2 regions of the Gordonia sp. N1V genome follow, and region 1 is predicted to be linked to the other one. Evidence: riboswitches for the same ligand, from Rfam matches in the RefSeq annotation. Region 1 holds a riboswitch; the other holds the start of a gene.
The links. A riboswitch is a leader RNA that binds a small molecule or an ion and turns the genes downstream of it on or off. The one in region 1 is predicted to bind cyclic di-AMP.
Positions count from the first base shown of each region.

Region 2: linked by a shared signal. The riboswitch ahead of P3L18_RS00970 (C40 family peptidase) and the one ahead of P3L18_RS13760 (transglycosylase family protein) in region 1 are both predicted to bind cyclic di-AMP.

Region 1 covers NZ_JARJDD010000009.1:101,523-104,925, forward strand. Annotated here, with positions in the region: gene P3L18_RS13750 (molybdenum cofactor synthesis domain-containing protein) at 1-422, shown strand, start outside; gene P3L18_RS13755 (molybdenum cofactor biosynthesis protein MoaE) at 475-924, shown strand; gene P3L18_RS13760 (transglycosylase family protein) at 1,058-1,669, opposite strand; cyclic di-AMP (ydaO/yuaA leader) riboswitch at 1,677-1,851, opposite strand; gene P3L18_RS13765 (MoaD/ThiS family protein) at 2,113-2,361, opposite strand; gene moaA (GTP 3',8-cyclase MoaA) at 2,366-3,403, opposite strand, start outside.
Region 2 covers NZ_JARJDD010000001.1:216,422-219,824, forward strand. Annotated here, with positions in the region: gene P3L18_RS00965 (NlpC/P60 family protein) at 1-607, opposite strand, end outside; gene P3L18_RS00970 (C40 family peptidase) at 750-1,337, opposite strand; cyclic di-AMP (ydaO/yuaA leader) riboswitch at 1,354-1,523, opposite strand; gene P3L18_RS00975 (DEDD exonuclease domain-containing protein) at 2,129-3,403, shown strand, end outside.

The DNA.
Region 1 (3,403 bases):
CCTATCCCGATCGCACGGGCCCGATCATCGCCGAGTGGCTCACCGACCACGGGTTCACCGTCGACGAGCTCGACGTCGTCGCCGACGGCCCACCGGTGGGTGATGCGATCCGGGCCGCGATCTACGCCGACGTCGACCTCGTCCTCACCACCGGCGGGACCGGGCTCGCACCGACCGACCGGACCCCCGAACAGACGCGACTGCTGCTCGACATCGAGATCCCCGGTCTCGCCGACGCCATCCGCACCGCGGGTCTGCCGCAGGTGCCGACCGCGGTCCTCTCCCGTGGCACCGCCGGGGTCGCCGGCACGACGCTGGTGGTCAATCTGCCCGGCTCGACCGGCGGTGTGCGCGACGGCCTTTCGGTCCTCGCCACCGTCCTCGACCACGCTCTCGACCAAATCCGCGGCGGCGATCACTGATGAACTCGTGTCACCGATTGAATGGTTGTCACCGTTTGAATGGTTGTCACCGATGACCGCCGGCAACCCGGTGGTGGTCGTGCACACGGCGGTGAGCGTCGACCCGATCGCACTCGCCGACCACGAGGCCCGCGTCGTCGCGGCTGCCGATGGACATGCCGGCGCGGTCGTCGGGTTCGTCGGCGCGGTCCGCGACCACGACGGCGGCCGCACGGTGACGAGTCTGTCGTATTCGGCGCACCCGGACGCCCCGCGCGTGCTCACCGAGGTGGTCACCGAGATCTGTGCGGCCGCCGACGGCGTCCGGGCGGTCGCGGTCTCCCATCGGGTGGGTGACCTGTCGGTCGGCGACGTCGCCTTCGTCGTCGCCGTGGCCGCCGATCACCGCGCCGAGGCGTTCGCGTTGTGCGCGCGACTCGTCGACGAGGTCAAGGCGCGCATACCGGTGTGGAAACACCAGTTCTTCGGCGACGGAACCGACGAGTGGGTCGGGTCGGCCTGATCACGGGCATCACCTGATACAGGTCACCACCTGACACCGGCCACAACCGACACACCCCCCGACAATTGGAAAAGGGCCCCGCACGGCGTCGAGCAACGTGCGGGGCCCTTCGTCAGGGCTGAACCGATCGGGTTCAGGGGAGCGGGACGAGTCCCTTGTTCTCGTTGAACAGGCGCAGCTGATCCGGGGTGAGCTGGTAGCCGCTGTCCTTGGCGGCCTTGAGCAGGTTCTGCACCTCGGGGCTGACGCCGGCCTGGCTGACCTGATCGATCGCCTGGTCGGTGCTGGTGGCGTTCGGGGTGTTCGCGAGACCCTTGGCGGGCGCCTGGGGCGCATCCGGACGCGGGGTGTCGGCCGGGGCGGTCCGCGGGGTGGCCCCCGACAACCCGGTGCCGCAGACCGGCCATGCGCCCTTGCCCTGGGTGGCCAGGACTCGCTCGGCGACGGTGATCTGCTGCTCCTTGGAGGCCTGGTCGGCGCTCGGCGCGAACTGGGTGCCACCGTTGGCGGCCCACGTGCTCGGGCTGAACTGGAGTCCACCCTGGTAGCCGTTGCCGGTGTTGATGGCCCAGTTGCCACCGGACTCGCACTGGGCGACCTGATCCCACTCGGAATCGGAGGCGGCATGTGCCGAGCCGGTGCCCAGCAGGGCCGCGCCGCCGCCGAGAACGGCTCCGGTCAGCGCGATCTTCGCGAAGGTCTTGGTTGCGGTGGTGGTCGACGGCTTGCGGTGACGTCCGGACATAAGTCGAATAACCTCTCTCCACGCGCCTGCGAGGTCAGCTGTCGGGTTCGAGCGAGAGGTGCTCGGTCACAATCGCCGTGCGGCGACCGGACTTAACCCCAAGGGCGTCTGTCGACGTCCGTTCTTCCTTGCGGAAAAGGGTGGGTCCCCCGTCCTCGTTCCAAGATGTGTGCTCGTCATTCCACCGGAGGAACGAGGCTCGGCGCGACCGGTGGAAATCTTGGTGTGTTGTTTGCTGTGCTGTGACCTTCTGTGAAGGACGCTTCGTACAGTACGACGTCTGAGAGCGGGAATCACCCCGTCCTGACAACCCATTTTCGGCGTGCCGGTGGGTCTTTGGGCCCTGTTTCGGTGTCCGTGCAGTTCACGGGCGTGACGCCCGGTTCGTGTCCATCTCGTTATTGACTCGTTATGTGATCAAGCTCACAAGTGAGCCGGGTGTGTCAACCCCCGGCGAACGGGGGGAGAACGTCGATCGTGTGCGTCGGACCGAGGCGCCGCGTGCGGTCGCACAGCGCGATCTCGTCGCGCAGATACGAACACCGCTCCAACACCCGCGCCAACTCCGGATTATCGGCTGCCAGAATGTGTTCGAGCTCACCGAGAGTGATGTCCTCGGCGATGTCGCGCACGTCGGATTCGGTCTTCGCGGCCGCGGAGGCGGCGGCGAAATAACGGATCGTCACACGCATCCGCTCAGCCCCCGATCGCCGACATCGGACGGTCCGGCTGCCGGAATCCCGCGGTGTTGACCGCGTGCCCGGCGCGCTTGGCCCAGGTGTTCTCCCGCCACAATTGCGCGATCCGACGATCGACGTCGAGCTCGTCGTCACCACCGCCCCGCAGCACGGGCATCAGCGAGGTCTCGGCGTCGGCGAACAAGCAGTTGCGCAGCGCCCCGTCCGCGGTCAGCCGGGTCCGGTCACAGTCACCGCAGAACGGGCGCGTCACCGACGCGATCACGCCGACGCGGGCAGGTACTCCACGGGCGTCGGTGTGGCCATCGACGAGGAAGGTCTCCGCAGGCGCACCTCCACGCGGCACGGTGTCGGGACGCAACCGGAGATGCGCCGACAGCACGTCGAGGATTTCCGTCGCGGTGACCATCCGCGACCGATCCCACCGATGTCCGGCGTCGAGCGGCATCTGCTCGATGATCCGCAGCTGATATCCGGCGTCCAGGCAGAACCGGGCGAGGTCGACCAGTCCGGCCAGGTCCCGACGATCGGGGACGACCGCGTTCACCTTGATCGGATACAACCCCGCGCGACGGGCGGCGTCGAGGCCGGCGAGGACGTCGGGCAGCCGATCACGTCGGGTGATCTCGGCGAACCGGGCGGGATCGACGGTGTCCAGCGAGACATTGATGCGCGTCAGCCCGGCCTCGACGAGACCGGCGGCACGGCGCCTCAACCCGAGGCCGTTGGTCGTCATCGCGATCTCCGGGCGCTGCGGCAGCGAGGTGACGGCAGCGATGATGTCCTCGAGGTCGCGGCGCAGCAGCGGCTCGCCTCCGGTGAACCGGACGGTGCGGATGCCGAGGTCGGCGACGGCTATCCGCAGCACCCGGATGAACTCGGCGGTGGTCATCACCGACTCGGTCGGCAACCAGTCGAGGCCCTCGGCGGGCATGCAGTAGTCGCAGCGCAGATTGCAGCGGTCGGTCACCGACACCCGCAGATCGGTGGCCACCCGGCCGAAGGTGTCGCGCAGCGGCCCGGACGTGGGTGCGGT
Region 2 (3,403 bases), on a different contig from region 1:
GCTTCTTCTGCAGATCGCCCCGCACGCGTTCGGCGTCGGAGACCGCGCGGGTGGCTGTCGAGGCTGCCGTATTCGCGGCGTCGCGGTCCGAGACGGTTTGGGCGCGCACCTTTTTCAGCGCCGACAGATCGGCGGCGGCGCGACGCGAGACCATCTCCAACCCGGACATCTGGTCGAGCAGGGTCTGGGGCGAGTTGCTGGTGAGGACGGCGTAGAGCCGGTTGGACCGGCCACCCATATAGCTGATGCGCACCAGCGAATCGAAGCGCGTCTGCAGCTCGTTCAGCGACACCTGGGAGCGGTCGAGTGAACTCTGTGCGGCAGCGGCGGCCTTCTTGGACTGCGCGACGATGCCACGCTGTTTGTCGTACTCGATCTGCGCGTTGTGCATCTGTTCGGCCGAGGTCTCGGCCTCACGGCTCAGCGAGGTGTAACGCGCCAGCAGCTGATCCGCCGATTGCGGCGGGTCGGCCACGGCATGCGGCGTCCCGAACACCGCACCGATCTGCGTCAACGCGACCGCGAGCACCGCGATCACGGTGGTCAACGCCAGGCGCGCCGATCGGTTGGGACCGATCGCCGATCCGGCTCCCACGATTGTCACCACATTCCCCTTGCCACTTCCCCACGGACCCGGGCTCGTCACCTCTGCCTCAACCGGGGCGTCGTAGTCCTCGACGCGTTCGGGCGAATCGCGCTGTGCGCGATCCGCCCGAATACATGCTCACACGTTCTCACCGAGAGCGGGATCAGTATCGGCGAACCCCGGTCAGCGACCATGCGTTGACCGACGCCTTCTGCACCGGGACACCCTCGGTGGAGGCGTGGATGAACTGGCCGTTGCCGATGTAGAGACCGGCGTGGCTACCACCGTTGAAGATCAGGACGTCGCCCGGCTGCGCGTCAGCGTAGTTCACCGCGCGTCCACCGCCGAGCTGGCCGTAGCTGTCGCGCGGGATCGTCTTGCCGGCCTGCTGGTAGGACCAGTAGACGAGACCGGAGCAATCGAAGGCATTGGGGCCGGCGGCGCCGTAGACGTAGGGCGCGCCGATCTTGGTTTCCGCGGCACGAACGGCCTTCTCGGCAGCACTCTGCACCGGGGCGGTGATACCGCCACCACCCGGGCGGAACTGGTTCGGAACCTGATTCTGATCGATGCCGGGCACCGTGAACTTGCCGAGATTCGGGATCTCGATGGTCGCACTGGGCGCCGGAGCCGGTGCGGCAAGGGCCGGACCTGCGGCTACGGCGAGCGAGCCGACGGTCAGCGAGCCCGCGATCATCGCCTTCTTGGCGATGCCTCCGCGATTCGGCTGTTCCAAACGATGTTTGGCCACGAAACGAGTTCTCCTTTGGTTCTCCCTTGACCGCCTACCGAGTTAGCTGTCGGGTTCGGGCCGAGAGAATGGCCCTACGCGATCCGGACACAACTGTGTCCAGGGCGCGACTCACCCCAATCCGGATTGCTCCGAAAACGTGTGGTTCCCCGGTTCGTCCGTCGGACGATTGAGCGGTGATCTCCCCAGACCGCTTCGGTTTGAAGCGGGACGCTCTGTGAAGGTCTCGGAAAGGTTACGAAATCGGATGCGTGTCTGTCCACTAGGGGACAAAGGGCCCGATTCGCAGTGACGGCTAACCGGCTCGCAGAATCCGCAGACCCGGGCGCGAACCGGGTCCGCATGCAGGGCCGATGGCAAGTTTTGCCGATCGTGCAGACGCCGTGCTCACCATCGAAGCAGCAGCGAACACATCGACCGCGGAGCAGATCTCGGCGTCGGAATCCCCCACCTCGCGGGCCACCCGTCGACCACCGAGATCGTCCCCATCACCGCTGGTCACAGGCTCTACGAAGAGGTTCATCATGCAGCCGTCACACGCACGGTGACGGCCCGGGCAGCTGGCGCAGTCGATGTACATTTGTGATCTCCATCTCACTTGCTGTCTGTCGGACGTGTCGGCGGGCGATTCATCCCGGTCCGCCCGTCCCGGCCCGTTGCGCAACGGGCCGGGCGAGCTCCGGTGTCGACCACCGCAGCCGACAGTAGAAGTGGCCACCGACAGAATCGGCGCGCCGCCGACGACGGGCCCGAGAACACACCGATCACAGCAGCCACTCGCACCCCAGCCAATGCTGTCGGTGGGTCGAACTAGTGTTCGCGGCGTGGTGGTTGATACGGCTCAGCTCTCCTTCGCCGACCTCGGCGCAGGAGCAGACACCGACGACGCGGGCTTCGGCGAGCAGTCCCTGTTCGATACGACGATCGTGGTGGTCGACCTGGAGACGACGGGGGGCGATCCGGCCCGCGACGCCATCACCGAGATCGGCGCGGTGAAGGTGCGCGGCGGCGAGGTGCTCGGTGAGTTCGCGACCCTCGTCGACCCGCAGCGGTCGATCCCGCCGCAGATCGTCGCGCTGACCGGGATCACGAGCGCGATGGTCTACGACGCCCCACAGATCGGGGAGGTGTTGTCCTCCTTCGTCGAGTTCGCGCGCGGATGCCTGCTGGTGGCCCACAACGCGCGCTTCGACATGGGATTCCTGCGCCACAACGCCGCGCGGCTCGACCTGGCCTGGCCGTTCCACACCAGCTTGTGCACCGTCCGGCTCGCGCGCCGCGTGCTGACCCGTGACGAGGCCCCCACCGTCCGTCTCGGTGCCCTCGCCGACCTGTTCGACGTCTCGGTGCGTCCGACGCACCGGGCCCTCGACGACGCCCGCGCCACCGTGGAGGTCCTGCATCGGCTCCTCGAGCGCATCGGCAACCAGGGGGTGCGCACCTACGCCGACCTGACCGCTTATCTACCCCGCGGCAACCCCCGCCTGCGCGCCAAACGCCATCTCGCCGAAGGACTTCCGGCACGACCAGGGGTCTACCTGTTCCGTGGACCGTCCGCCGAGGTGCTCTACGTGGGTACCGCGACGGATCTGCGACGCCGGGTGATGTCGTACTTCAACGGGTCCGACCCACGACCCCGGATCGCCGAGATGGTCAACCTCGCCGTCCGCGTCGACCACGTCGAATGCGCCCACGCACTCGAGGCCGGGGTCCGCGAACTGCGGTTGATCGTCGCGCACACGCCCGCCTACAACCGGCGCTCCACCCGTCCCCACCGTGGCTGGTGGATCACGCTGACCGGCGAGCGATTTCCCCGACTGCAGATCACCCGAACCCCCGGCACCGACTCCGTCGGACCGGTCGCCAATCGCAACCGCGCCGCCGAGATCGCGGAGCTGATCTCACGAGCCGCCGGACTGCGCACCTGTCGGGCCCGGATGCCGGGCGCCGCGACACATCATTGGTGCCGGACCCCCGCCGACGGTGGCGACGTCCTCGGCGGGTGCGCCGCGGCCACCGACCGTCCACTGACGGTCACCGACTACGTCGGCCGGGTACAGGCCGCC